DNA from 3 places in the Shewanella psychropiezotolerans genome. Region 1 is predicted to be linked to each of the others. Evidence: predicted binding sites of a transcription regulator. Region 1 holds the regulator's gene; each other region holds the start of a gene.

Region 1 (9,876 bases):
TTAGGACGCAGCAAAGCTGCTACGAGAACGTGACTTCGTCACTGCTAGGACGGCCTGTGGCCTTTGAGAGCGCGGCAAGCCGCTGCGAGAAAAAGCTGTTGATCTTCTCTAGCAGCCAACTTGGTGGCGTACTCGAAGCGCATCGGCCTCGAAGTGAGCTTGCGAACGCTCTCGTAGTGCAGCGCCCTTCTTTACGATACCTATTCTTGCACTAAATCCCGACAGATCTGCGCCAGATCAGACTGCACAGCTGCAGCCGTTACTTCGCGGCCGGCACCAGGGCCTCTGATGATCAAAGGATTATCTTGATAGAAAGCACTGCGTATAACAAAAACATTATCGCCAGGAGTTAGATTGGCATAGGCATGTTGAGTATCGACCCACTCCATGCCAACTGCGGCCTTAAGCTGACCATCGACAACATCGAGTCCGGCAACATATCTCAAGACCTTACTTTGCTCAGCCGCAGCCTGGAACTGCTGTAGCATCTCATGGTCTAGCTCGTCGATACGTGCTAAAAACTGCTCCAAAGGAATATCGGCTAAATCAGCAGGTACCAATGAATGAAGCTCAATATCTTCAAGTTCAATCTCATGACCAATCTCACGGGCCAAGATCAACAATTTTCGCTGCATGTCTCGACCTGACAGATCATCGCGGGGATCCGGCTCGGTAATACCTAATCCTCTGGCCTCCAACACCAGTTCTGAGAACGGTTTCTTAGCGTCATACTTCTCGAATAACCAGCACAGGGTGCCAGAAAAGATGCCACCAACGGCTTCGATACTGTCACCGCTGTTATGCAGATCGTTCAATGCATGCTGTACGGGTAAACCCGCACCACAACTGGCGTTGTAGCGCCAAAACAGTCTGCGATTCCCCAGCTGTAGCTTTAGCTCTCGATAGAAAGCTAAGGGGCCTGAACCCGCCAGTTTGTTAGCGCTAACCACATGAATACCTCGTGAGAAGAACTCAGGATATTGCAAAGTTAAGTCGGCGCTAGCGCTGATATCTAAGGCGATGAGTTCGTCACATTCGAGCGCTTGCAGCTGCTCAAACATATGATCATAGAGCCAAGGGGTGGCTTGTTGCTCAAAAGCCTGTTTCCAGAAATCGAGATCTATCCCTTCCTCTTTTAACAAGGCTTTCTTAGAACTGAGTAATCCCACCAGCTCCACGCTAGCCTCTAACTCTTTATTGAGTGCGACTCGAGCACGACTGAATAGATCCACCCAAGTCTCACCAATATTTCCCACTCCAAGCAGGAGCACACCGATGCGCTTACGCGGGCCGGCACAGCGACGATGCACTTTTTGAGTCAGCAAGTTAACTTGTGATGTCGGCACTAAGGTCACCAGACTCAAGCCATCTTTAAACAGCGGCCTTGCATCCCGGCTCAACAGGCGAGCGAAGCCACGGCGGTAAAGCCCAGCATCGGCGCTGACCAAGGCGACTAAGCCTAGATCTTCTCGAAGATGTATCTCAGAGATGGCCAAGCCATCTATCTCCAATATGGATTGAACTTGTTTCTGATTCTCGTGAGTAAAGGCGAGCTCGACTCGATTATGAGCCAACTTCCAATGGGCTAACGGAATTAAACCAGCACTTTCCAATAACTCAGCCAAATGAGCAATATCGCTACTTATCCTGAAGCTAAACAGGGAAACACTGGACAGATTCGTCACCACTGGCGCACTGGCTTGAGAGCTCTTAGGTGCGATCAGAGTGAAATCGGTATGAGACGCATAACTAGATCGAACAGCCAGACTCACTTGAGTATCGAATAAGGGCTGTAGGGAACGGTTATGCAGCACAGGTGAACCCAGATGCGCTAAACGGTTAGCCTCATCTAACGACAGGCTCTTAAGTAACTTGGCATCGTTAATCTTATTTGGATCTGCGTTGAACACACCTTCCACATCGGTCCAGATGGTGACACGTTCAATATCGGCTAAGCTGGCAATCAAGGTCGCACTATAATCTGAGCCGTTACGGCCAAGTAACAAGGTTTCTCCACGGCTGTTAGCACAGATAAAACCCGTGATAATTAATCTTTCGCTGGTATGCTCATCCAGAGCTTTCTGAACACGTGCTCGTGACTCATCGAGTCTGATCTGCGGCACGCCTCCTTCATCGGCTAATAGCAAGCTTCTGGAATCGATATCCAATGCAGCAACACCCGACTCTCTGAGTAATGCAGCCAGAAGACGAGCAGACCAACGCTCACCGAAACTCACCACTTCACTTCTTTTATATTCGTTTAACGCCTCTAGAGAAAATAGGCTAATGAGCTGATACTTGTCGATAGACAAGCGCTCTCTCAGGCTTCTGGCCTGCTCGTTAGAAAGTAGCTGCTCAATTAGATTCTGTTGAAAGCTGATCAACACCTGCAGCTCTTCCTGCCATAGCTGACCTGTGTCTTTGAGTTCCAGCAGTTTATAAAGAAAGTTGGTGCTCTTACCTGCGGCCGATACCACGACGAGATCGTCGCTGTTGCCGTGAGTGAGAAGGATATGAGCAACACGGCGGTAGCAATCTGCATCCGCTAAGCTAGAACCACCAAATTTGTGCAAATGACAACGCGCCATCTTTAACTCCTATCTACCGAGATTAACAACTCGCCGCTGCTGCGAGTCCAGCTTCAATATCGGCAACTAAATCATCGGCATCTTCGATACCCACTGAAAGACGGATTAGGGTCTCTTTTACCCCAGCTTCTGCTCGAGCCTCTGGCTCCATAGCTCTGTGGGTCATTGTCGCAGGAACTGCGACTAAACTCTCTACCCCACCTAAACTTTCTGCAAGAGAAAACACAGAAAGTTTGTCAAGAAAAGCAACCAGCTCCTTTTCTCCACCCTTCAGCTCGAAACTGAGCATGGCACCGAAGCCTTTCTGTTGCTTCGCCGCGATCTTATGACCAGGGTGATCACTCAGGCCCGGATAATACACCTTATCGACCGCCTCGCTGGCAGTTAATACCGCTAACACCCGCTGAGCATTAGCCTGATGTTCACGAATGCGTACCGCTAAGGTGCGAATGCCGCGTAGGGTCAGGTAACTATCGAAGGCTGATCCTGTTAGACCTAAGGTATTAGACCACCAATGTAATAACTCACCTAGCTCGGCATCTTTAGCGACGACGGCACCACCGACTACGTCGCTATGACCATTAATGTACTTAGTGGTCGAATGAATAACGATATCGGCACCGAGAAGCAGTGGTTGCTGCAAAATTGGCGATAAGAACGTATTATCGACTACCACTAAGGCATCGACCAACTTACTCGCCTTGGAAATTGCTTCTATATCGACGACACGCAGTAGAGGATTCGATGGTGTTTCCAGCCAAACCATCTTAGGCTTACGGGCAATGGCGGCTTCGAGTGCTGCACCGTCGGTCTGATCGACCACTGCAAGTTTAAAGGCTCCCTTCTTGGCTAAGTTAGTAAACAGACGATAACTTCCGCCATAACAGTCATGGGGGACGACAAGCAGGTCATCAGGGCCAAGCAGGCTAGTCACCAATGTAATCGCAGCCATACCTGTACAAGTCACCACGCCAGTGGCACCTTTTTCCAGAGCGGCGATAGCATCACCTAGAATAGAGCGAGTCGGATTACCCGAACGACTATAGTCATAGTCTCTGGGATTCTTATGCCCATCGAAGGAGTAGTTAGTCGACAAATAGATGGGGGGCACCACAGCACCATATTGGGTATCGGACTCAATCCCTTGACGCACTGCAATTGTGGCTAACTTACGTTCGGTCATCTACTACTCCTAAACTATTTACTGAACACCTTTCTTACCAACAAAAATGTGGCAAGAGATGTCTGGACGTCTAAATGTACCTAAGGGGAAGCCTAGCGTCAACCAAATATAGACGTTTAGACGTCTAAACATATGGAAATCTATTTGCAATTGTCATAAATAAGAGGCAATAATTTGACTGTACAATTTAAAGGGTTAAAATCTGCCCCGAAATTTGAATATACAGGTGAGTCAATGACTGAGTGGAATGGCGATTATATCAGCCCATATGCTGAACACGGCAAGAAGAATGAACAAGTAAAGAAAATTACTGTTTCTATTCCCTTGAAGGTACTTAAGGTTCTTACCGATGAGCGCACGCGCCGCCAAGTGAATAACCTGCGTCATGCCACCAACAGTGAATTGCTTTGTGAGGCATTCTTGCATGCATACACAGGTCAGCCTCTACCTAACGACGATGACTTGTCTAAAGATAAGCCTGATACTATCCCAGCCGAAGTGAAGCGCTTGATGGATCAGATGGGTATTGAGTGGGAAGATGTGGAGTAATCGGACTCACTTAACGCTTGACCAGTCAGTTTCAGGGATCGCATTGCGATCCCTGTTTACTTCTACACGACTATTGACCCCGAAGATAACCCTGAAGAAACAATCGAGACCAACTAACAGCTTAATTTCGAGTCTATTGTTAAAAATTAATAACGCCAACTCCTTCTCCACCCACAATACATTAATAATTGAGAGAAAATGCCGTGCTTTCAATGATAGACCCAACGACCCTCGCCCTAGCCTCACTCATTATCTTCTGTGGAGCCTTGACCCAGAGCCTTATCGGTTTCGGTTTAGCCATTGTCGCCTCTCCCCTGCTGTATATCGTCGATCCTGAGCTAGTACCAGCCCCGGTTATCATCATGGGCTTCTCTATCTCTTTGTTGACCCTATTTAGAGAGCGAGGTGCCCTTGAGTTTAATGGGCTGCAATATGCGTTGCTTGGGCGAATACCAGGAGGGTTTATCGGTGCGGGCTTATTGATATATGCACCACAACCAGTTCTTGGGCTGGCCATATCGGGCATAGTTGCCGCGGCGGTCATATTAAGTTTGCTTAAGTTCAACATAGCCGTTAACCGCAAGAGCCTGTTTGGCGCCGGCGTGATATCAGGCGTATTTGGCAATATCGCCGCTATCGGTGGTCCCCCACTGGCCATTCTGCTTGCAGGAAAAGACGCCCGTCAGTTTCGTGCTGCGCTATCGGCTTTCTTCATCTTCAGCTCAATGATCGCCTTGGTTATTTTGGCAATCACAGGCTTACTCAGCATTAAGCATCTATGGCTGTCGCTGCTGCTTCTACCTTCGGTGATCTTAGGTTATGTGGTGGCGGGAAGACTGATAGGACATGTTGATAAAGATAAGACTCGTAAGGCAACACTCATCTTATGTTCAATCTGTGCAAGCTTATTGGCAGTAAAGTCGTTAATGGAATTGGGATAGCTACTAGGACGGGCTTTGCCCTACGAGAGCGGCTGAGAAGCGCCTTCGAGGACGTCGCTGCGCGACTGCGAGGAAAAGACAGGTCAAAGGCTGTTGCTCTTACCCCTAGCCTACTTGTTGGCGAACTTCTCGAAGTGAGTTTACGAACGGACTCCTAGCGACGTAGTCGCGTCCTCGAACCTTCTTTAAATTTAAAAATGATATGACGTTTGTAGTACACCGCCGATGGCATCATCGCTGCCGACCATGCCGGTAAAGTCCAGAAAGAAGACTCGCCCAAATTCAAATCCTGTCCCTAATGAATAGATATTTGCCGTATTGTCTTTCATGTCATGACGATAACCTAAACGCAGTGCAAACCAATCCGTAGCCTGCAACTCTCCGCCAACGCGCCAATACTGAGTAGCACCAATTTCTTCGAAGCGCTTATAAGCGTTAAGATCGATATCAGATGTTACGGTTATACTCTCCCAATCATAGGCGATGCCTGCAGTAAATTGTGGCTCAACCTGATAGGTAAATTTACGGCCTTGGGTCTCTACGGTCTCGACATCTTGGCTAATAAGATTACGACCTGACAGGCCTACCGTTAATCCAGATATAGGCTCCATCGCGATACCAACATCTAGGTTAAATGTGGTTTCGTCGTTTCTGTACTTGGCATCATCAAAATCACTGGCTTCGAAGTTATTGGCACTTACTACGTAGTTATATGTGTCTATCAGCTGAAGCTTAGGCGATATCCCAACCGCAATGGGCATATTGACGATTGAAAGTGGAAAACTCAGGGCTACGCCTAAATCAGAAACCACGCCAGCAACTACAGCACCTTGTGAATCTAAGTCTGTCAGTGCTGGGGGATTATCTGGATCTAATGCATTGAGACTATCTATATCTGACTGGGCGATAGCAGCGACTCCTATTGCATCGATATAGCTCTTATAAAATACCGCCATAGGCATCTTATGTGTGGGTAATACGATAGAAAATCCAATGCCCGCACTCACATAGGCATTATTATCTTTTAAAGACTCGAGATCGCTGACCAGCTCACCACGATGGAGATCGACTGCGGTTGCATTGCCGGCAGAGATGGCGGCATCTAATGCATCATAGGAGTCTTGCAGTGAATCAAACTTATCTACCATCTGATCTTTATCGGCGCCATCGGCTCCGATTGCGGGTAGTAACATAGCAAAATTATTGAATTTAGGTGCTTGCAGGGCCAATAGAGCGGGATTGATGAAGGCTGCCCCCTCACGGTTTGATGATGCCACGCCAGCGCCGCCCATGGCATCGCTGCGAGCCTCGTAGTATTGCTGCCCTGCGATAGCCATCGACGGGGAGAGTATCAGTGCACAGCTAAGTGCAAGTTTGAGCATTTTCATCCTTTCAGCCCTTATCTTTATTTTTATTTTCTTATGTTATTTACCTTGCTTCCTACTTGGTATTATTCAGCGTAGCGCTCTGAATAATACTCACAAAAATAAGTAGAGAGACATAAAAACAGTCGAATTTAAAGATAGTCCAACATTCAGAATTGTGTACGATAAACGCTCAAAAAACCAACACTTGTATCGATTTATTTTGATCTTTTTTTCAACAGGCTTCCACCACAAGTAATTATCTAACTTAACCACATAATAAATATGAATATTTATTATGTTATATCGCCAACGAATCTAGTTTAGAAACAGCTAAATTCAGCACTGTTATTTGTCTATTTTCCATATAGACCTAAAGCATATAATCCATAAAATGTTCAGCAGTAAGACCTAGGAATTATCTTAAAACCACAGGCTGATATTTGTCTTTATGCTAGAGGAGATAAAAGGAGGTATCGACCACTCTCTAGTCATCAAACACAGAAACAAATACACCAAAGTTAAGAAGTTAAAAGGCAGGCTAATGACACTAGGTCATTAGCTGTTTAGACGTTATTTAGGAGGCGTACACTGGGAAATAGCGCCAGAACCTGAGGATGAAGCAGCCCTCAGGCCCTATACCTAAATTAACACATAAACTTAGTTTTCCTCTTGGGGAGACACGAGGAGATCAACCCGTCGATTCACCCTCCTGCCTTCGGCTGTATCATTGCTGGCTAAAGGCTTAGCCTCGCCAAGGCTTTCGCTCTTAAGTTGCACCGCATTCACCCCTTGCTTACCGAGGTAATCCTGCGTAGTTACGGCTCTGCGCAATCCCAGAGCATCATTATATCTGACACTTCCCTTGCTATCGGTATTTCCCTCAAGCCTAATAATATCCGGGTGACTCGCCAACTTTTCGGCGACTTTAGCTAAAATATCACGGGATTCTGAGGTTAACTTTTCACTGTCAAAATCGAAGTAAACCCGAGCCAACAATTGCCCTTCTGGTGTGACTCTCATTAAACCGCTAGCCGACAAATATTCCATACAAGCAGGATAAACATCTTGGCTTTTTGCCAATTTAAGTAGCCTATTATTGACCTCTGAATCACTAACCTTTTGCATGATCACTAACCTTCCATCTCTATGATTCGCTAATGCGGTAACATCAGAAATTGTCACATCCTGACTAATACTGTGACTCTTAGTAGAACAAAAAGAAGCTAGGTCATATTGGACTTTTTCAACAGCTTGTATCTCAACCCCAGGCTGTACATCTTGAGCACACCCGCTTAAGGCCGAGACCAGAGTGAAACAGATTAATAAGGTAGAAAATATTCTTGTCATCGCAATTTAACTCTCTGTATGTCGATAATAAAGTTTACTGATGCCATCACTCTTGGCGCCTTTCTTAATTAAGTCTAAAATTTCCTGGATCAAATCATCTAAGTCATCCACATCTATGATGTTGTCTGCGCCTACGCAATTTTTAAAGGCATTTTGCCCCGAAGCACTAAATTGAATCCCTATCACCCCCATATGCAGTGGAAGTTCGCCATCATTAAATTGAGACCTGATCTTGTCGCACATGCCATAATTATTCACCAACTTAGAGAAAGTGTTTTCATAGGGAGATTCCATACCATCGCTAAGGATAAGGATCATTTTAAGGCGCTTGTTATACTCCTCACTCTCCTCTTCACTTGGGTTCACTGGTCGGCCCTTATCTAAGATTTGTGCCCCCCTCAGCAAGCCTTGATAAACAGAGGTCCCCCCATTAGGGGACATCCGACTCACTGTGTCTATCTGTGACTCTTGGTTTGTCAGCGGAATCGACCAAAAATTACCGTTACACATAGAGCTACTATAAAGCCTTTGGTAGCTAGGATTATGTTGAATATCTGCAGAATTCTCGGTAAAAATATCAGCAACGGTACGGCTATAATCTATCCAGTTAGCACTATCTGGCCACTTCGAACTCCAATAAGCTGAAGGGGCGTCATCCACAACAGCCCTCACCGTACGAGCATCGGATCTGGAGCCGGGTAAGCCGTTACACTTACGACTGTTATTAACGCAACGATCAACCTGGCTATAGCTTTCATTGGCCCAGTCTCTCCAATTTATCGATTCATAATCAGAGTAATTACTACCTGTTTTTCCACTTGGATTTCGATACTTAAGCTGAGACATACAAACATTTCTACTGCTTCCCCCCTCTACGACTCGCATGTTATAGGGGACTAAAGCAATCCTATTACGAATTTCGGTCTCTCCGTCACGGGGCACTAAGATCTCATCCGCAACCTGAGTTATCGCCTCCTTAAGACTATTAATTTTTCCATGTTGATCCATGGAGCCAGAGAAATCGGAAACAAAAACGATATCCACATCACGGTCGCCCAGATACTCAGGATAATTACGGGCAATGGCAAGATTGGCTAAGGTTACAGTCTCTTTGAAACTCGGAATAACATCGCTATGTAGCCAGGAGTGATGGTCTGTTTTAGCCGTCACTCTGTACTGGGTATATTCTCTGTCTTCAACACTGCCATCAGGCAGGGGGTAATGATCGACAGCTTCATTACGCTCTACTTTTATCTGACTAATATTATTGATATTTCTAATGTAACTTGAAATATAATCACTCGCCAATTTCGACTCATATGCCTTGTCGTCACGATTGGCTATAGACACGGCAAGACTCGCCGCCTCAGTTGCATCGGCGAGACGATTCTGCTTTTGAATATAGCGTGTGCCCTCAAGCGCTAAAAAGATCATGCCGAATAATGGAATAAGTAAAAAAGCTAAATAAATGGCCGCCGCACCTTGCTGCTTTTTTAAGGAGAATCTTGCTCTTCTATACATAACTACCTTCCGGGCATGACTGAACTGGAGTGAATATAGTGCTGCTCACTATCCCCCAAAACTGGTTGAACCAGGAGTCTGTTTTCAGGCACAGGGTGACTTGGTAAAGCGGAAACGTCTTATGCGCTGAGTTTATCGGAACAAGACTCGCTTTATCTTGAAGCGAATCATCGGGGCGACATGGCGTCCCTCCCCTAATGCCTTTATCGATACCGCCATAGCCGCCCTCCACCAACCAGTCTACGCGTACCCCATAGGGAGCAGCCTCAGATGTATTGGGATAGCCGAGTAATCTAGCGGCCAAGATGTCCATCTCGTCCACTTCACTCGCTGTCACAATTGGGTTTTCCTGATAAAATCGAGTGCGCTCCTTGAGGATA
Region 2 (9,876 bases), 2.6 Mb from region 1:
TCGATTATGCTGTGGCCATAGCGTCGCCGTTAGTGAAAGCTGAAGACCTAATCGCGCCATATGTGGATGATTTAGATGCTGTTATCGATATGAAGGCCATTTCAGATGCGGGCATACGCATCGGCGTCGATCCATTGGGCGGCTCAGGCATCCACTATTGGGCTAAGATTGCTAAGCGCTACGACTTAGATATAAAGCTGGTCAATACCCGTATCGATCCCAGTTTCAGTTTCATGCCGCTGGATAAAGATGGCAAAATACGCATGGATTGCTCTTCACCTTATGCCATGGCTGGCTTGTTAAAGCAGCAAGATAATTTCGACCTCTGTGTTGGCAATGACCCTGATTACGATCGCCACGGCATCGTGTGTCCCGGTTCTGGTTTGATGAATCCCAATCACTTCCTGGCGGTGGCCATCGATTATCTGGTGACTCATAGACCACAATGGTCTGATGCATTGATCATAGGTAAAACCTTAGTCTCAAGTGCCATGATCGATAAAGTTTGCGCCCAGCACGATAAGCCACTGTGTGAGGTGCCGGTTGGCTTTAAATGGTTCGTCGATGGTCTCGCCGATGCAAGTGTTGCCTTCGGGGGAGAGGAGAGTGCCGGTGCGGCATTCTTGAGACGTGATGGCAGCACCTGGTGTACCGATAAAGACGGTTTTATTCTCGCACTGCTAGCGGCTGAAATTCTCGCGGTAACGGGTAAGACACCCGCGCGAAGATATCAGGAATTAGTGGCGTTACACGGAGAGAGTTTTTACAAGAGGGTCGACAGTCCGGTACAAGCTGATAAGAAGGCCAAGTTTGCCCAGGTTCTGAAAAATGATGTTAATACCCAGACCTTAGGCACCGAGATGTTGGCCGGAGAGTCGATATTAACTGTGCTGACCAAAGCGCCTGGAAATCATGCCGACATAGGTGGCATCAAGGTCATCACAGAGAATGCCTGGTTCGCGGCTCGTCCATCGGGCACCGAAGCCCTGTTTAAGATATATGGCGAGAGCTTTATTAGCCAAGCCCATCTGGAACAAGTTATCATTGAGGCACAAGCCATGATCGATGCACTCCTGATTTAAAATAGGGGGTTAACGGACTACTTGCTTGTTCCTAGTACCTAGGCTGTACGCTTGAGTGCTAGGAACTTTTATTAGAAAGATATATGGCAGCTGGGGAGATTGTTCTTCTTCAGGTAATTCTGGTGATATTCTTCGGCGCGATTAAATTCGAGTACCGGGGCTATTTGTGTGACTATCTGTTTCTCTCCCCATTTCCCACTAAAGATCAGGGCATGTTTCGATTGCTCAGCAATCGTTTTTTGTCCATTGTCGTGGAAAAAAATGGCGCTGCGATATTGAGAGCCGACATCAGCCCCTTGTCGGTTGAGCGTGGTCGGGTTGTGATTTTGCCAAAACACCTCGAGCAAGTCCTGATAAGAGACTAAGCTTTCATCGTATTCCACCTGGACGACTTCGGCGTGACCGGTTTGACCGATTTTAACTTCTTGATAGGTGTTCGTTGCGTTATCGCCACCCATATAGCCACACGTTGTTAGTTTAACGCCTGCAATCTGGTTGAAAAAATACTCCACACCCCAAAAACACCCCGCACCAAATGTCGCTACTGCCATATAGACCTCTTGAATTTGTATTAGATTAACTATCGTTTGCTCTGGTTTGCATTGCTAGAGGCAATACTGAACCATTTACTACCCGCAATTCACTTAGCGCGATTGACTCTAATAAATACCCATTCAAACGTCTGGATGGCTAGAAGTCTACAGTCTGTACTTAATGGTTATCTTTTGCAATAGGTAAATAGGTATTATTTGATGCCCCGATAAATAGCTGACGTGTGGGTTAAGTGTTATTATTCTAAGCAATAGATTTTTCGACATAAAATTAAAGGATCTTGCATGAAATTGCGCCATCTTGAGCCGCAATTTATTGGTGAGAACAATTAAGGAGAATTTTGTGCTAGAGGCGCTAATAGAGTCACAAGACTTTTTAACATTTACGTTAGATAACCCACATCATATAGATGAAAGCGGTACATTTTCCATAGGCGAACACACTCAAGTAACAGTGTGGGATACCGGAGTCATTGTATTTGAGCCAAAGCATGCAGAAGGAAAAGATATTGTCCTCTCTTGTGCGGTACACGGTAACGAAACAGCCCCCATCGAGCTCTGCAATGACCTGATAAAGGACCTGCTGCAGGAAAAGATCATTACCAAGCAAAGAGTCTTGTTTTTGTTTGGTAATCCGCCAGCAATCATCAATGGCACCCGCTTTATCGAAGAAAACTTAAATCGTTTATTCAACGGTGCACACTCTGCGGGTGAGGGGCTGACTAATCCTGAGCGTATTCGAGCAAAAAAACTCGAGTTTTACGTCGATAAGTTCTTTTCGGCGTCTAGTGCAACAGATCAAAGAATTCATTACGATCTGCATACGGCCATTCGTGGCTCAAAACATGAAAAGTTCGCTATTTATCCCTATCGCCCCGGTCGCAAGTATAGCGCCGAGCAGATCATGTATCTCGAGGCTTGTGGTATCAATACTGTCTTATTCCATCATGAACCGACCACAACATTCAGCTATTACTCTTCAAAGAATTACCAAGCCGATGCATTCACCATTGAGTTAGGTAAAGTCTTGCCCTTCGGCCAGAATGACATGACGCGCTTTATCGCTTTAAGAGAGATGTTGAATCGCTTGATCACCAATCAGGACTTAGCACTTGATGAATTCGATGTGAACAAGGTTAACCTGTATCAGGTCTGCCGCGCGATCAATAAAGGTTTCGATGATTTTGAATTTACCTTTGCCAACGATGTCGAAAATTTTACTGCATTCCCTAAGGGTTACATCTTAGCCAAAGAAGGTGGTATGGATATCAAGGTTGAGCATGAGGTTGAAGCCATCGTGTTTCCTAATGCCAAGGTACCCGTCGGCCAGAGAACCGTTTTATGCCTAAAGCCTGCCAGCATAGATAACATTGCTTAGTGCTGGCTAAATCTCAATTGCATGTAAAGCTAAACATACGCCGCGAGTGACCGTTAGTTGTTAGTTAGGCCTTGAGAACGGTTGATTGCACGTTTACGTTAACGTAATGTCTTTCCCGCGTATTACAAGAATTGCTGATCCGATCGACAAGAGCGGGTCAACTTATAACAAAGCACTCAGCTGATAAGAGATATAGTATGAGCAACGCAACAAGCGATAACGAGACTGTCCATAGAGTCAGTTTTCTCGACAGGGAGTCAGTTAACATCCCTATTCTTAAAGTATTGCAAGCCGACGGTACCGTTTATGACAAGGCCGTACTGCCTGCAATTGATGAGGCATTGGCTCATCGAATCTATGATACCTGCGTTTTCACTCGTGTTTTAGACGAACGTATGTTGGGTGCACAGAGGCAAGGTCGCATCAGCTTCTATATGACATGTACCGGTGAAGAGGCCTCTATCATAGGCAGCACAGCTTCTTTAGATGATGGTGATGTTATCTTGGCTCAATATCGTGAGCATGCGGCTATCCGTTATCGTGGTTTTACCACTGAGCAATTTATGAACCAATTGTTCAGTAATGAAAAAGATCTCGGTAAGGGCAGGCAGATGCCGATCCATTACGGCAGTGCCGAACTCAATTATCAAACCGTCTCTTCTCCCTTAGCCACCCAGATCCCACAGGCTACAGGTGTCGGCTATAGCTTCAAGATGCAAGGTAAGCGTAACATCGCCATCTGTTATTTTGGTGAAGGCGCTGCGTCGGAAGGCGATTTCCATGCCGGATTAAACATGGCTGCGGTACTCAAATCACCCACCATCTTCTTTTGTCGAAATAATGGTTACGCTATTTCTACGCCGACAAGTGAGCAGTTTTGTGGTAATGGCATTGCCAGCCGTGGTCCTGGTTACGGCATACACACGATACGTGTCGATGGTAACGATATGCTGGCGGTACTCGCCGCGACTCAGCAGGCTCGCGCCTATGCAGTAGAAAACCATTCACCCGTGTTAATCGAAGCCATGACATATCGTTTGGGTGCTCATTCATCGTCTGACGACCCATCGGGATATCGTTCCAAAGATGAAGAGGCTAAATGGCAACAGCATGATCCCGTTAAGCGTTTTAAATTATGGATGATCAATAAGGGCTGGTTAACCGAGAAGCAAGATGCTGAAATGTACGAGAAATATCGTAAAGAGATCCTTGCAGAGCTTAAAGTAGCAGAGAAGCTACCTATGTCTATGCTCGATACTTTAATTGAAGATGTCTATGACACACCAACCCCTCGTCTTAAGCAACAGTTAAAAGACCTTAAGAAACATCTTAAGAAATACCCGGATTCCTATCCAAACAGTAAAGGGAGACTCTAAGTCGTGGCTGAGATTAATATGTTACAAGCCATCAATGATGCGCTATCCATTGCTCTGGAGTCCGATGAAAACTCGATTCTTTTTGGTGAAGATGTCGGTCATTTTGGCGGTGTTTTCAGGGCAACTTCGGGTCTACAAGAAAAATTCGGCCGCGATCGTTGTTTCAACACACCTTTGACTGAGCAAGGCATAGCGGGCTTCGCCAATGGTTTAGCCTCTAACGGCATGGTCGCCATTGCCGAAATCCAGTTTGCGGATTACATCTTTCCCGCCATCGATCAGATAGTCAATGAAACCGCTAAGTTCAGATATCGAAGTGGTAATGAGTTCAATGTCGGTGGTGTGACCTTCAGGACACCTTATGGCGGCGGCATTGCTGGCGGTCATTATCATTCTCAATCACCGGAAGCTTATTTTACCCAGACTGCAGGCCTCAAAGTGGTGGTGCCTCGTAATGCTTATCAGGCAAAAGGCCTGTTATTGGCGTCGATTCGCGACCCCAATCCGGTGATATTCTTCGAGCCAAAACGCCTCTATCGCGCCAATATTGGTGAAGTACCCGATGAAGACTATGAGATCGAACTCGGCAAGGCAGAAGTCGTTAGAGAAGGTAAAGATATTACCTTACTCGCCTGGGGCGCTCAGGTGGAGATCGTCGAGCATGCTGCTGATATGGCGGCTAAGAAAGGCATCTCTTGTGAGATCATCGATCTGAGAACCTTAGCTCCATGGGATGTTGACACCCTTGCGACTTCGGTCAAGAAGACGGGTCGTTTATTGATTAACCATGAAGCGCCACTGACGGGCGGATTCGCCGGTGAGATCGCGGCGACGATACAAGAGGAGTGTTTCCTTTACCTCGAATCACCCATCGCCCGAGTCTGTGGTCTGGATACGCCTTATCCTTTGATCCATGAAAAAGAGTATATGCCTGATGCGCTCAAGACATTCGAAGCGATTAAAGCAACGGTCAACTTTTAGGAACCTGGCATGATTAAAGAATTTATTCTTCCCGATATCGGAGAAGGGGTTGTTGAGTGTGAACTGGTCGAGTGGTTGGTGAGTGAAGGTGATCTTGTCACCGAAGACCAGCCGATTGCCGATGTCATGACTGACAAGGCTCTGGTGCAAATCCCGGCTCCCCATGGTGGTGTCATCAAAAAACTTTACTACGCCAAAGGTGAGATAGCCAAAGTACATTCACCTCTTTATTCAGTGGATATCAGCACTACAGAGCAAGATGGTGTGAATGATGAGGGAGACAAGTCATCAGGCAAGCAAAACTCTCATCCCTCCGATGAACATATTTCACTGCCAGAACCGGTCCAAGTTACCGGCCAGGTGCACATAGAAGAATTCCTGCTGCCAGACATAGGTGAAGGGATTGTCGAGTGTGAACTGGTTGAATGGCTCGTCAGTGAAGGCGATATAGTGGCTGAAGATCAGCCTATTGCCGATGTGATGACAGACAAGGCACTGGTACAAATTCCGGCAATTAAAGCGGGAAAAATCGTTAAGTTATATTATCGCAAAGGCCAACTCGCAAGAGTCCATCAGCCCTTGTTTGCGGTAGAGGTTGAGTCCGAAGAGGCTATTGACGCTACACCTGTAGTGACAGTCGAAGATTCTGCTGAACCTCAGAGTCAAATGAATAGCGAGCCAGTCCCTCAAGGCAAGGCGCTCGCGAGTCCAGCTGTTCGGCGCATGGCGAGAAGCTTAGATATCGATATTTCTACCGTGAGTGGCTCAGGTAAAAATGGCCGGGTATATAAAGATGATATCGAGCGTCATCACTCTGGTAGCAAGCTATCTTCAACTCAAGTTGAATCGCTTACTGCCGTTGATGAATCCAGCTCCACAGTCGTCAGCACGACTCAGGTATCAGATCATAGTGAGAATAGGGTAGAGCCTATTCGCGGCGTTCTGGCTGTGATGGCCAAGATGATGATGGAGTCTGTATCGACCATTCCTCATTTCACTTACTGTGAAGAGATAGACTTGACTGAGTTGGTTAAATTACGTGAGAGTATGAAGAAGAAGTATTCAAACGATGAGTTAAAGCTCACCATGATGCCATTCTTCATGAAGTCACTGTCACTGGCAATTAAACAGTTCCCTGTGATTAACAGTAAAGTGAATGCCGATTGCACCGAGTTGACCTATTTCAGTCGTCACAACATAGGCATGGCGGTGGACTCTAAAGTGGGTCTACTGGTGCCTAATGTTAAAGACGTGCAGGATAAGTCGATATTAGAGATTGCCTCGGAGATCACTCGTTTGACTAAGGCTGCCCGTAGTGGTCGTGTTAGCCCTGGCGATCTTAAACAGGGCACAGTGTCAATTTCCAATATAGGCGCACTGGGTGGCACGGTGGCAACACCTATCATCAATAAGCCCGAAGTCGCCATTGTTGCCTTGGGTAAGATGCAGGTATTACCGAGATTTAACGCTGCAGGTGAAGTTGAAGCACGTAAAATCATGCAGATCAGCTGGTCAGGGGATCATAGAGTCATAGATGGCGGCACTATAGCCAGATTCTGTAATCTGTGGAAATTGTACCTGGAGCACCCACAAGAGATGCTATTGGCTATGCAGTAGCTCATAATTGGCATCTTGTACAATAAGAAGGGCGCATTCGCGCTCTTTTTTATGGCTTATAATTCATTTTTAGTTAATTTTTCAATCATATTTACGTATAATCCCGCTAATAAGAATTCCTCCTTGGTTTTAAGATGAGTCAGTCAGCCCCAGAAATTGAAGATATTCAATATATTTTTCCACCTAAGCCACTTCCATTAACCGAACTCGAAAAGGCGCGTTACAAGTCGCGTATCAAGCAGTTATTAATCGAAAAAGATGCCGTGCTCGTGGCTCATTATTATACCGACCCTGAGATCCAGGCCTTGGCTGAAGAAACCGGTGGCTGCGTCTCTGATTCATTGGAGATGGCCAGGTTTGGTCGAGACCACCCGGCTAAGACTTTGATCGTCGCGGGGGTTAAATTTATGGGAGAGACGTCAAAAATACTCAGCCCAGAAAAGACAGTATTAATGCCGACCTTAGAGGCCACCTGCTCGCTGGATATAGGGTGTCCTATCGATGCCTTCAGCAAGTTCTGTGATGCTAACCCGGATCACACCGTTGTGGTTTATGCCAATACATCGGCCGCTGTCAAAGCTCGCGCCGATTGGGTCGTCACGTCAAGCATTGCCCTGGAAATAGTCGATCACCTCGATAGCCAAGGTAAGAAAATAATCTGGGGGCCGGATCGTCATCTGGGTGGTTACATTGCCAAACAGACCGGCGCAGAGATGTTGATGTGGCAAGGCGACTGTATCGTTCATGATGAATTCAAGGCTAAGGCGCTGCGGGAGCTCAAGCTGCTGCATCCAACAGCAGCAATATTGGTTCATCCTGAATCACCGGCCAGTGTCGTCGAGTTGGCCGATGCCGTGGGCTCGACCAGTCAGCTCATTAAGGCTGCGCAGCAGATGGATAACGATAAATTCATTGTGGCGACCGATAGGGGCATCTTCTATAAGATGCAACAGGCAGCCCCTGACAAAATCCTTATTGAAGCGCCGACAGGTGGCGACGGTGCTACCTGTAAGAGCTGCGCCCATTGTCCTTGGATGGCCATGAATGGCCTACAGGCGATTGAAGCATCATTGATAGCAACGGAAACCAGCAAGCATGAAATCTTTGTCGATGATGAGTTACGTCAAGGCGCATTAATCTCACTGGATAGAATGCTAAATTTTGCTGCCGAATTAAACATGAAAGTGAAAGGGAATGCCTGATACGGAATGTTACATTAACTGAAGAAAACAGTTAAATTTCATGCAGGTAGCAATTAAATTTGATCTATATTAATAAGTCCTCAATTAGAGGGCTTTTTTGTGGTATTTTTTAAAGTCTTGCTGGGGCATTTGCACTAAACTCTCGTCATAATCCCTACAAACTCTTGATCAAGGAGATCATTTATGAATATTCGATGGATCGAAAACCTTACCATAAAAAATAAACTGCTCATTGTTATTTTGCCTCCCATCTTGGGGTGCTTATTTTTTGGCTTATTCATCGTCTATAACCAATTACAGTTAAGCCAAAGCCTCTCTAAGGTGCAGGTGCTCAGTGAGCTGGCCAAGGTGAATAGCTCCCTAGTGCATGAATTACAAAAAGAGCGCGGCATGAGTGCCGGATTTCTGAGTGCAAGCGGTCAGGCGTTTGCGGCTAAACTGCCAAAGCAGAGAAAGGCCACAGATAGACAGATCAACGCATACCAAGTTTTTATTGCCGATAACCGTTTACCCGATAGCTTTAGCCGTCAATTAACCAGTGTGAACAGGGCGCTGGCAAGCTTGCATGGGATGAGAAATAGCGTTAATAACTTATCGATTTCAGTCCCTGAAGAAGTGCAGTTTTACACCAGACTCAATATGGCCTTACTCAGCATTGTCGATCAAACAGCCCATGAGGGTGGGAGTCAGGCCATCGCCATTCAGGCCGCGTCTTTTAGTGCTTATTTGCAGATGAAGGAGCGCGCTGGACTCGAGCGTGCCGTCCTTAGCTCCATGTTTGGTAAAGAGGAAGTCGATCCACAGAGTTTCATTAAGTTTATCACTTTGATTTCAGAACAAAATAGCTATCAAGAACGGTTTTTGGCATTAGCAGATGATGGGATTAATCAAGATTATCGGCGCCTGCAAGATTCCAAGGCCGTCAGTGACGTTAATACACTGAGACAAGTCGCGCTAAGCCAAGATTTAGCGGCCATTGCAGCACAAAGCAAGGAGCAGTGGTTTACTCAAGCAACCGCGCGTATCGAACTGCTCAGTCAGTTTGAGCAATCACTGGCCAATGGCTTAATGGGCCAAACTCAAAAGCAATTATCCGCATCTAATGCCCTGATGTATAGCATCATCACTCTGATGTTAGTGTCTGGCGTTTTAGTGTGCGGCATATCAGTCATACTGGGCAAGTATCTGCATCAGAATTTGCGCAACATGCACTCAATTGTCACTCAAGCCCAAGCCAGTTTCGATCTCAGTCTACGAGTCAAGGCCGACACCAGTGATGAACTGGGTCAACTGGGTAAGGCATTCAACCAGATGATGATGGATTTTGAGCATGTCATCTTAAGAGTCAGAGACAATACCGCGAGCCTGTTAACGGCATCTCAGAAGATGGACACGTGCGCCACCTCAATGCAGCGAGATGTTGCCATTGGCCATAGCGAATCGGAGCAGGTGGCCTCTGCGATGACAGAGATGAGTGCCACGGTACAAGAGATTGCCCAGAATGCAGTGAGTGCATCGGAAGCCTCTGCCGCCGCAAACATAGATGCCAAAGAGGGACGCTTGGAAGTCAGTAAGACAGGCACCAGCATTAAACTGCTTGCGGTTGAAATCGATGCAGCGTCGAATGCTATTAATCACTTAGACAATGACATTCAATCCATAGTCAGTGTGTTGGCCGTAATAAGCAGC
Region 3 (9,876 bases), 1.8 Mb from region 1:
TTCGGCATATAAGTCCATTTACAAGGTCAGTTCAGTATCCATACTTCTCGCTCATAAGCTCATGGCTACGCCATATTCACCTTCCTACTGGGAATAATTGTAACCCCAAGCTTGTTTGATGATGGACAATGTACACAAGAAGAAGTGACGGCTAGAGCCGAACTCTTGGCGAGGCGGCGTCAGTACCCTGAAGCCTTGGCGAAGAATTTTTAACTTACAGATGTGCTTAATACCAATCGGTATAAAAGTGTGGTCACTCAGCGAGAGTTTAGCGCTTCAGAGGCAAGGCAACGAGTGAGGAACATAGTTATTCTACGTTTAAGCTCGTTAACGCCGTATCGGAAGTGCTAAAACTCGCCTTTCAGGAGTGTTTTTGGCAGCCTACTTCTGTGTTGAATGAGTTCGAAAGGGATCACCATTCCCTCACTCACCCGCCTTGAATTATGCAGCCAAAAATAACTCTGAGTTGGCCACTTTCTTATACCGGTTGGTATAACTATCAGCTGCCGGATACCTGTCTAATTCTCTCTGCCGGGACGCGTAACTGCTGCATCAGATAAATTTTGAAATCGGCTTCGTAAGGCTGATTTTCTACGGCTTGTTGCATGCAGTACAACCAAGCTTCACTTTCTTTATGGCCCACCGACAGATGTTTATGAGCGGCCGGGATATTGATGGATCCGTAATGCTCAGAATACAGTTTAGGGCCGCCAAGCCAGCCGGAAAGGAAGTATGCGAGTTTCTGACGAGAATCAGTAAGGTCACCAGGATGCATATCCCGGATCTTCTTTGACGAGGAGAATTCATCCATATTCTGGTAAAACTCATCAACCAAGCGAGTCAGACCTGCTAAGCCACCCGCCATTTGGTAGGAGTTGTCGCCAACCCCAAACTCACCATTTTTTGATTTCATAATTATTATCTAAACCTAGTTTGAACGTAGCGCCAATAGAGTTTTGTTTCTTTATATGGCGATAAGACTATCACGGTTAGCTTGTTTGAAGTGTGGGGCCTAGCGGCAGAGAAGGGATTCCAAACTCAGTTTGGATTAAGGTCGTGGAATTCCATTCCCCCACTCTTGGTAAGAGGTAGGGCAAGGAGGACTGCTCGTCCAAAGCCTCCTTGATTCTCTGTAAACCAAAGTACCAGACGCCCTAGCGAAGTTGTTACCCTACGTTTGTTTTTGAAAATACTTAACGCTTCCGATGGGGCGTCCAAGCCCCCCGAAAGCTAAACTGACGTCCTGTCAGTTTCACAGGATTAACTTCAACGCCCTTCGGCAACTTCCAACGGGGACCAGTTGTATCTTTAGGCCGCGTTTGGTTGTAGATACAAGCTAATAAGATTTAAAGGTTATTAGCTTGTATCTTTCTATCAATAGTTTGATGTTCTAACTTAAAAATCAATCAACCTGATTGGCTTGATAAGGCAAAAAAGCAATATAAGAGTAGAAAATCTAGATAAGTAGCCTTTAATTAGCCGGTGTAGGTGGAAGCTATATTTGCTCTTCATCCAAGTCCTGATGCGGCTGCGAGCTTCGGCAACATGGATGTTGCCGCAGAGCCTATAGGGACATATTAACGGCGTCTCGCAGAAGTATTAGGACATTAAGTGCGCCACAGGCGATAGATTGAAATAACGTTCAAAGTTACAAATCAATTATCCGATATTAGAAAATGTAGAATTATAGACAGAGATAAAAGAGAACCATCTATGAGTTCTCGGCCTCACTTTGGCATCGAATACACAATTTTGCGATAGCATGTATCGTGAGCCGACCGATACCAATACTCTCACCGCATTCAAGACAAACACCATACTCCTCGGGTTCGAGCAAGATCTGCTTAATACGCAGGAGGTGCTGCTGCATCAGTACTTCACCCGCTTGTGCCATCTGTTGCTGTTGAATCGCGTCGATGCGTGATACTCGTCCAACCGCTTGCTGGTCTAGTTGAACTGGGGCGCTGCGTTCGTGGATTGATTCTATTTGCTGCTCTAAGTCGATTAGCTCATGTCTGAGCTTAGTGAGCAGTTCTTGTTTCTCGGTTGACGTGAGATCTGCTTGTTTCAAGAGTCAGTCTCCGATTTGGGATGATTGGGGATAGAAGCAACTAAATTATCTGACTTCTTCTCGTAAAACAAGTGGGCATAGCAAGGGTAAAACAAAGGATATAAAAAAGGCGCACTCAGCTCATGAATAGGGCTTTGACAGTGCACCTTTATCTATGTTTTTTCGCAACTCGCAACTCGCAACTCGCAACTCGCAACTCGCAACTCGCAACTCGCAACTCGTCGCTTATAGTTTAATCTTCATCTTCAAGCGAATATGGCAGTGGCTTGATCGTCAGCGACGAGCTTTCATCTCCTGCGATTCTAAGCTTGGCACTGTCTTGGGTGTCATTAGGTAGCACGGCTGTTAGTAAGATCTGCTCGCCTGATTGAACCAGTTCGATGATGGTACCAGTTTTCTTGAAGCCATCGTCTAAGGCTAGCTCTAGTCTGGTTTCCAGACTGACAGTTTCGCTACTGGTGCCGCTTAGGATATACAGGGCGCGCTTATTGCCACCGCGATACTTCATGCGGGCTATGGTTTCCTGGCCCATGTAACAACCTTTCTGGAAGCTGATACCATTAATACCCTGTAAGTTACACATCTGAGGTACAAACTGGCTCTGATGTGGGGCTGCCAGGTTAGGGTAACCCGATTGGATCTCCAGAGCTTGCCAGGCGGTGGCATCGACTATCTCTTGACTGATAGAAGTGAGCAAAGGTGCAGCAGCTTCTTTGTCCATCACTATGATGAAACGGTCATTGTCTTTAAGCAGCAGGCCACCAGAAATCTCGGTGACTTCTTTGTCGATGCTAGTATTGTCTGCTGGGCCGAAACGCTCGTTGACCCAAGCTTGCGCCTGTTCACCGGCGACGCCTAATAGTAAGAATTTTTCGGTAACATCGACGAGATCAGCCTTGCTGAATACTGCATATTTAGCAAGTTGAGTTAGATCCAGGGCCAAGGTATCAGACGGCATCATCATGAACAGTGCATCTTCGAGGACGAAGGTTCTGAAGCTTGCCAGCATCTTTCCCTTGGGATCGCAGTGGGCTCCCCAGCGCCATTGGTCGTTTTCTAAAGAGCTGATGTCAGTGGTGACTTGTCCGTGGATAAAGCTGCGGCCTTGTTCACCCGTCACGCTCATTAGACCCAAGTGGGATAAATTAGAGAAGAATAGCGATGGAATTGGGTCATTCAAGTTCCAACTGGGCTGAGAAACGGAAAGCGTCATATCATGATCCTAGGAAATAAACGGGCTGGAAAGAGCTGATTGTAACTCGAATCTGCAAATGCTTGAAATGAAATAACCCGCATAATTAGTAAAATTATGCGGGTTATTAATTTTTAGTCACAGACTGGTATTTAGTGCAGTAAGCGAGTTCTGATAGTGCCTTCGATGGTTTTCATTTGTTCCAAAGCTTCTTCGGCTTGATCCGAATCGACCTCCATTACTACATAACCAATCTCCGCAGTAGTTTGAAGATACTGGGCAGCGATGTTGATGCCTTTCTCTGCAAATGCTTGGTTAATCTTGATCAGTATACCGGGACGGTTGTGGTGAATATGCAGTAATCGAGACGCGTCTTTATGCTGAGCCAAAGAAACTTCCGGGAAATTGACTGCAGTCATGGTCGAGCCATTATCTGAGTACTTCGCCAGCTTGCCAGCCACTTCTATACCGATATTTTCCTGGGCTTCCTGAGTGCTGCCCCCCACATGAGGTGTCAGGATGACGTTATCCAGACCGCGTAGCGGGCTGAAGAACTCGTCATTGTTAGACTTAGGTTCAACCGGAAACACATCGATAGCGGCGCCAGCGAGTTTTTCACTGCGGATGGCCGAAGCGAGAGCGTCTATGTCGACAACAGTGCCGCGAGAGGCGTTGATTAAGATGCTGCCTTGCTTCATGTTGGCAATCTCGGCTTCACCGATCATCTCTTTGGTCTGCGGTGTCTCAGGTACGTGCAGGCTGACAACATCAGCGAGAGACATTAATTCTTGCATCGAATGAATTTGCTGGGCATTACCCAGTGGCAACTTATCTTCAATATCGAAGAAGATTACGCGCATGCCGAGCGTCTCGGCCAAGATACCGAGTTGAGTACCAATATGACCATAGCCGATAACACCTAAGGTCTTACCGCGGGCTTCGAAACTGCCTACGGCACTCTTAAGCCATCCGCCTCTGTGCGCCATGGCATTACGCTGTGGAATACCACGAAATAACATAATTATTTCACCCAGCACTAACTCGGCAACACTTCGAGTATTTGAAAACGGCGCATTGAAAACCGGTACACCCAGTTTTTCAGCAAAACTTAGGTTAACTTGGTTAGTCCCGATACAGAAACACCCAATACCGACAAGTTTCTCGGCTTGGCTTAACACTGCTTCGGTGATCTGGGTGCGGGAGCGAAGGCCGACAAAATGAGCATCTTTGATCGCTGTGGCTAAGGCCTCTTCCCCGAGAGATGCTTTGTGGTATTCGATATTGCTGTAGCCTGCTCGCTTAAATACATCAACCGCAGATTGGTGGACGCCTTCCAACAGCAGGATCTTGATCTTATCCTTGTCCAGCGAATGTTTCGCCATGATTTGGGTACCTTCTTCGGTTATTGGTATTTTGTTAACTTAAGTTGATTTTTTGTATTATTAGTATTCTATTGATACTTGTCCGACCAAAGTAGCATTTTTTTTATGCACTGTGGAGGGCTAGATGGCTAAAGTTATTATTCTTATATCAAAACAATAGAGTTTATCCGTATATGAGGTTCCTATTTTGAATAAACAGCTTATTTGGTTAGTGATTTTTCTGTCGGTACTGGTTTGGTCGGCTATCGAGCCTAAAGACCTGTTCACCTGGTTTCTTGAAGTACTACCTGCTCTCGTCGTCTTGCCAGTTTTATTTCTGACTCGAGAGCGCTTTCCACTGACGCCTTTGGCTTATGTTTTTATATTGGTTCACTGCATCATACTTATGGTTGGCGGCCACTACACCTATGCTGAGGTGCCTCTTTTTGACTGGATCGCCGAAATTACGGGCTCAGACAGAAACAATTACGACAAGCTGGGGCATCTTGCTCAGGGGTTCGTGCCTACCTTAGTAGCCCGTGAAATCTTCATTCGATTAGATGTGGTGAAACGTGGCGCTTGGTGTAATTTCTTGTCATTGTGCTTCGCTCTAGCATTTTCAGCTTTCTATGAGTTGATTGAGTGGTGGGTTGCTCTGCTTACGGGGGAGGATGCCGAAGCATTTTTAGGGACCCAAGGTTACATTTGGGATACCCAATCGGATATGGGCATGGCGTTGGTGGGGGCGATAATTTGCCTGGTTACACTTGTTAAGTTTCATGATGTACAGCTGGCTAAATTTAATGGCTAACTAGTGAATTATTTTATCTTGTATAAAGTCTACTGGTTTTTATGCTTTAAAGGTCTAGCTGTATGAGGTTTTAATAGCTAAAACTGATAAAAACCGATTTATCATCGCATTTACATTTGATTAATACTTTTTTACTATGGTATTACAATTAAAACTATTCAAATCTACTAAAACTATTCAAAATAGTAATCATTCTGGTTGATAGGGAAGATTGACCACCCCCTTACAGAGAACAAGTAAACTTTTCAGGGAGAAAAGTGAATGAGTAAGATTGATGAATTGGTGTTCTTGCATCAAGTGGCTGCACCATGCCACTTGGCTATTCTGGCCGAATCTATTGGTTTAAAAACACGCATAGTGAAGCAGGTATCTGAACTTGAGCCTGAGAGAGACAATAACTGTTTCTATCTGATCGAGCAGGAGGGAGCCGCCTTAGACAGTAAGGGGATACCGTTATTGGCATCTCGTCTGGTGCCCCATGTACCCGTTGCACTCTATCAGGTTAACCGCGAGAAACTTGAGCCCGAATCTGCCTTGTTACTGGGAATTCGTGGGCTGCTTTATGCGGACCAACGTATGGACCTATTGTTAACAGGTTTAAGAAAGATGGTGGCCGATGAGCTTTGGTATGACAGGACGCTTATCAGTAAGATGTTCCGTCAACTGGTGAGCCGTTTGGACAGCACTAAGGATTATTCACAAGATACCGTGGCTATGCTGCAGATGTTGACGAAAAGAGAGCGTACCATTATTCAGCTCGTATCCAGTGGCGCTAGAAATAAAGAGATCGCTCATCGACTCTGCATCAGCGAACACACGGTGAAGGCACATATCTCCTCTATTTTCAGGAAGACGCAATCTCGTAATCGTGTGGAGTTACTCAGATGGGCGCAGACCTATCAGAGTCACTTCGAACTCTGTTCTTAACAGGTTAACGAGCTACTGATAATTGAGGCTCTGCTAATGACAGCTTGTTACTGAGAGATATTTTGAGTATATAGTCATTAACGGAAAAGGCTAAAACGGTCTCAATGGCCGTTTTTTTATGCCTGCAAAACCCTGATGTTAATACTAATTAACTAGGCTTGTATAAATTTCATTCTAATCTAGAGGTTTTTATGCAGATTTTGTAAAAATCTGTCACGGCTTGATAAATTGGTGTTCGGCCTTGATTTCAATGCCTGTTCTTGATTAAGTATTTGATTTTGACAAGCTTAAACCTAATCTAGAATCACCTGTTCTTATTTGTGATAAGTTAATCTTGTTTTTTCTTTGTTTTACAAGTATTTATAAACCGTTAATGTGATTTAGGCATCTTTTTTTTATCATCCAAGTCTGTAAGAATCCCCCTGCACGTTAATAGAAATTAGCGGCAATATTATAAAAATGGGGTTGAATAAATGGATAATGTTAAAAAAATGTCAGTGCTTGCACTGTCTATCGCCGCGGCTCTGCCTATGATGGCAAGCGCCGATGTGATCATTAGCGAATATGTAGAAGGTTCAGGCTATAGCAAGGCTATAGAAATCTACAACTCAGGGTCGACAGCCGTCGATCTTACAGCTTACTCGCTAGTTTACTACTCGAAAGGTGACTCAACACCTAAGACTATATTGGATCTGAGTGGAAGTCTGGCACCTAACGCCATCAAGGTCATCACTAACAACCACAAAGATAATGCTATCGCATTAGATGGGTCCATCGATTCACAGGAAGCCAGTATCTATTTCAATGGCGATGATAAAGTCGGCATCTTGAAAGGCGCTGAGTTAGTCGATCTCTTTGGTGAAGTCGGTACTACAGGTGATTGGGCAAAAGATGTCACTGTTGAGCGTAAAGTCACTGTTACGAATGCCAATACCAGCTATGTTGAAAATGAATGGACAGTTAAATCTAAAAATCTATTCAGTGGCTTAGGTGCACGCTCAGGTGATTTTGGTGGGGGAGCACCTGAACCTGAAGTACCAACCTTTAGTTGTGTCGGTGAGAAGCTGACGCCTATTTATGACGTGCAAGGTGTTGGCCGAGTCAGCCCACTGATTGATGAGGGCAAATTTGAGTCTACCGATGAGGTCACTATTACAGGTGTGGTTACTGCCCGTGGTGAGAGCTTGTTCAAAGGTTTCTATCTGCAAGATATTGATGGTGATAACTCTCCGTACACCTCCGATGGCGTATTTGTTTATCTGGGTGAAGCGCCAGGTGAAGAGATCCAACCCGGAGTCGAGGTTTGTGTTCAAGGTAAAGTAAAAGATTTTTATGGCCTGACTCAGGTCGATATCAAAGCCGATAAAAAGATGGCTGTTGGCGAGATGGGCGAGATTCTGGCTCCGACAGCATTCTACGTGGCCGATGGCGAGTCTTTAGGCGATGCACTTAATCGTTATGAAGGTATGAATATCGTGTTAGACGCGGGTAGTGACATGAAGATCACTCGTAGCTTCAGTTATGACTATGCCGGCAGAAGAAATAACATGGTGCTATCTCATAAAGCTCCATTGATGAAGCCGACTCAAGTTTTCGCCCCTCTCTCAGATGAGGCAACTGCTCTACAAGAATCTAATCGTGGTAATGAACTCTACGTAGAGTCTGATTACAAGGCTAAGAATGGTGAGGTGCCTTACTTCCCCACGTTCAACGCCGAGACGGGTTATATCCGTATTGGTGATCAGCTTACCAATATGACTGGTGTCGTGAGCTACAGCTATGGTGCTCCGCGTCTGGTGGTAACTAACGAAATCACAGCAGGTGACTTCATTCGCGTCAATGACCGTATTGAATCTCCCGAAGCGGCGGGTCAAGGTGATATCCGCGTCGCTAGCTTTAACGTGTTAAACCTGTTTACCAGCGATAGCGAAGTTGGTGGTCCACTAAACCCAACTTGTAAAGATCAGGCCGATGCAGATGCGAGCCGTGGTTGTGGTCGAGGTGCACATTCTCTGGATGATTACTTGTTGCAGCGTACTAAGATAGTTACTGCGATTAAAGAGATGAATGCCGATGTGATTGGTCTGATGGAGATCGAAAACAATGGTTTCAGCGAGCATAGCTCGATTCAGTATCTGTTGAATGCCATTAATGCCGAGCTACCTGCCGCAGACGCCTATGATTTTATCGAAGTCAGCGATGCAGATAAGTACAAAGGTGAATTTATCGGTGGTGATGCGATTACTGTTGGTCTGCTATATCGTCTTAGTACAGTAAAGCCAACTGGAGATGCGTTTGTTATCGCAACTCCTGAGCAGCACGCCGCAGAAGGGGTGGTGACTCGCGGAGAAGGTGACGATGTTGAAATCAGCCCTGGTTATAACAAGTATCAGCGCCATAGCTTGGCGCAGACATTCCAGATCCATGATGAGAAGTTGACCGTTGTGGTTAACCACCTCAAGTCAAAGGGCTCAGGTTGTTTGGAAGATTGGCTCGAGTTCTCTGAAAGTAAAGATCCAGCAGACTTGCAAGGCAAGTGTAATGAGTTTCGTGTATCGGCAGCTAAAGTACTGGGCGAGTCACTCAAAGACGTTGAAGGTGGCTTGTTAGTTATCGGTGATATGAACTCATATGGCATGGAAGATCCCATCGCTGTACTGACAGATTATGATGCTGCCACCGCGAAACGTGAAATTGTTACAGCTTCATGGACGACCCTCAATGGTGAAGTTTATGAGCGTGAAGGCAGTAAGATTGAGAAAGGTTTTGGTCTGATTAATCTAAACACCCAAGCACATGGACCTGCAACCTTTGGTTATAGCTACAGTGGTGAGCTGGGTAACTTAGATCATGCATTGGCTAATACAGCTGTCGCTGAAAAGCTAGTGGCTATTCAAGACTGGAACATCAACTCGGTCGAATCTAACCTTTTCGAGTACCCTAGCAAATATTCGGGTGACTTAGAGAAGTCAGAGAATGCCTTTAGCTCTTCGGATCATGACCCTGTGATCATTGCGTTAAGCTATCCAGCGCCTCAGCCAAAGCCGGAACCAACTCCTAAAGATGATGGTGGTTCGTTAGGTTACCTTGGTCTGGGACTATTATCACTACTGGGTTTACGCCGTCGTAAGCACTAATTATTGAGATGACTCATTGTTAATGCTAAACCGCCTTTAATTCATTAAAGGCGGTTTTTTCATGCCATTTTTACTTTAACAAGATGAGGAAAGCCAGAAAAAATCAATTGGGTCTGGATTCGAGATTAATTGGCTATTTTTATATGTTATTTTTATTCTCTACGGTAATGAATCGATCTTATCTTAGCCGTTTATAGGTTCTGCTTTTTGCTTTTCACTTGGTCATATTCTAGTTTTTCTTGTTCTATTCGGTGCTACACCAACACCTTCTCAGTTTTTGTCGGTTCTATATGGGGGACTCACTTTTTTATTATCATCGCACTCGGTTGCTGGCTTTTACACTATCTAACCTATAAAAACAGTATCTAACTTTCATT

Evidence for each region. The regulator MetJ, encoded in region 1, represses methionine synthesis genes. The targets are predictions, from matches to a motif close to TAGACGTCTAGACGTCTA.
Region 2: msrA (peptide-methionine (S)-S-oxide reductase MsrA) is a predicted target of MetJ. The motif match lies at 1,766-1,783, and genes of this name have one in related genera.
Region 3: serA (phosphoglycerate dehydrogenase) is a predicted target of MetJ. The motif match lies at 4,759-4,776, and genes of this name have one in related genera.

The regions. Positions count from the first base shown of each region.
Region 1 is NZ_CP041614.1:5,548,214-5,558,089, forward strand. It holds gene FM037_RS24245 (bifunctional aspartate kinase/homoserine dehydrogenase II) at 201-2,588, opposite strand; gene metB (cystathionine gamma-synthase) at 2,611-3,771, opposite strand; gene metJ (met regulon transcriptional regulator MetJ) at 4,006-4,320, shown strand; gene FM037_RS28665 (hypothetical protein) at 4,327-4,479, opposite strand; gene FM037_RS24260 (sulfite exporter TauE/SafE family protein) at 4,524-5,261, shown strand; gene FM037_RS24265 (conjugal transfer protein TraF) at 5,453-6,649, opposite strand; gene FM037_RS24270 (OmpA family protein) at 7,286-7,975, opposite strand; gene FM037_RS24275 (pilus assembly protein) at 7,982-9,496, opposite strand; gene tadF (tight adherence pilus pseudopilin TadF) at 9,489-9,876, opposite strand, start outside.
Region 2 is NZ_CP041614.1:2,969,652-2,979,527, forward strand. It holds gene pgm (phosphoglucomutase (alpha-D-glucose-1,6-bisphosphate-dependent)) at 1-1,082, shown strand, start outside; gene msrA (peptide-methionine (S)-S-oxide reductase MsrA) at 1,154-1,633, opposite strand; gene astE (succinylglutamate desuccinylase) at 1,977-3,011, shown strand; gene FM037_RS13125 (thiamine pyrophosphate-dependent dehydrogenase E1 component subunit alpha) at 3,209-4,387, shown strand; gene FM037_RS13130 (alpha-ketoacid dehydrogenase subunit beta) at 4,391-5,368, shown strand; gene FM037_RS13135 (dihydrolipoyllysine-residue acetyltransferase) at 5,378-6,985, shown strand; gene nadA (quinolinate synthase NadA) at 7,120-8,187, shown strand; gene FM037_RS13145 (methyl-accepting chemotaxis protein) at 8,371-9,876, shown strand, end outside.
Region 3 is NZ_CP041614.1:913,131-923,006, forward strand. It holds gene FM037_RS04040 (hypothetical protein) at 1-12, shown strand, start outside; gene FM037_RS04050 (group II truncated hemoglobin) at 500-913, opposite strand; gene FM037_RS04055 (TraR/DksA C4-type zinc finger protein) at 1,712-2,071, opposite strand; gene ygfZ (tRNA-modifying protein YgfZ) at 2,304-3,284, opposite strand; gene serA (phosphoglycerate dehydrogenase) at 3,416-4,645, opposite strand; gene FM037_RS04070 (DUF2238 domain-containing protein) at 4,833-5,435, shown strand; gene FM037_RS04075 (helix-turn-helix transcriptional regulator) at 5,697-6,362, shown strand; gene exeM (extracellular exonuclease ExeM) at 6,836-9,499, shown strand.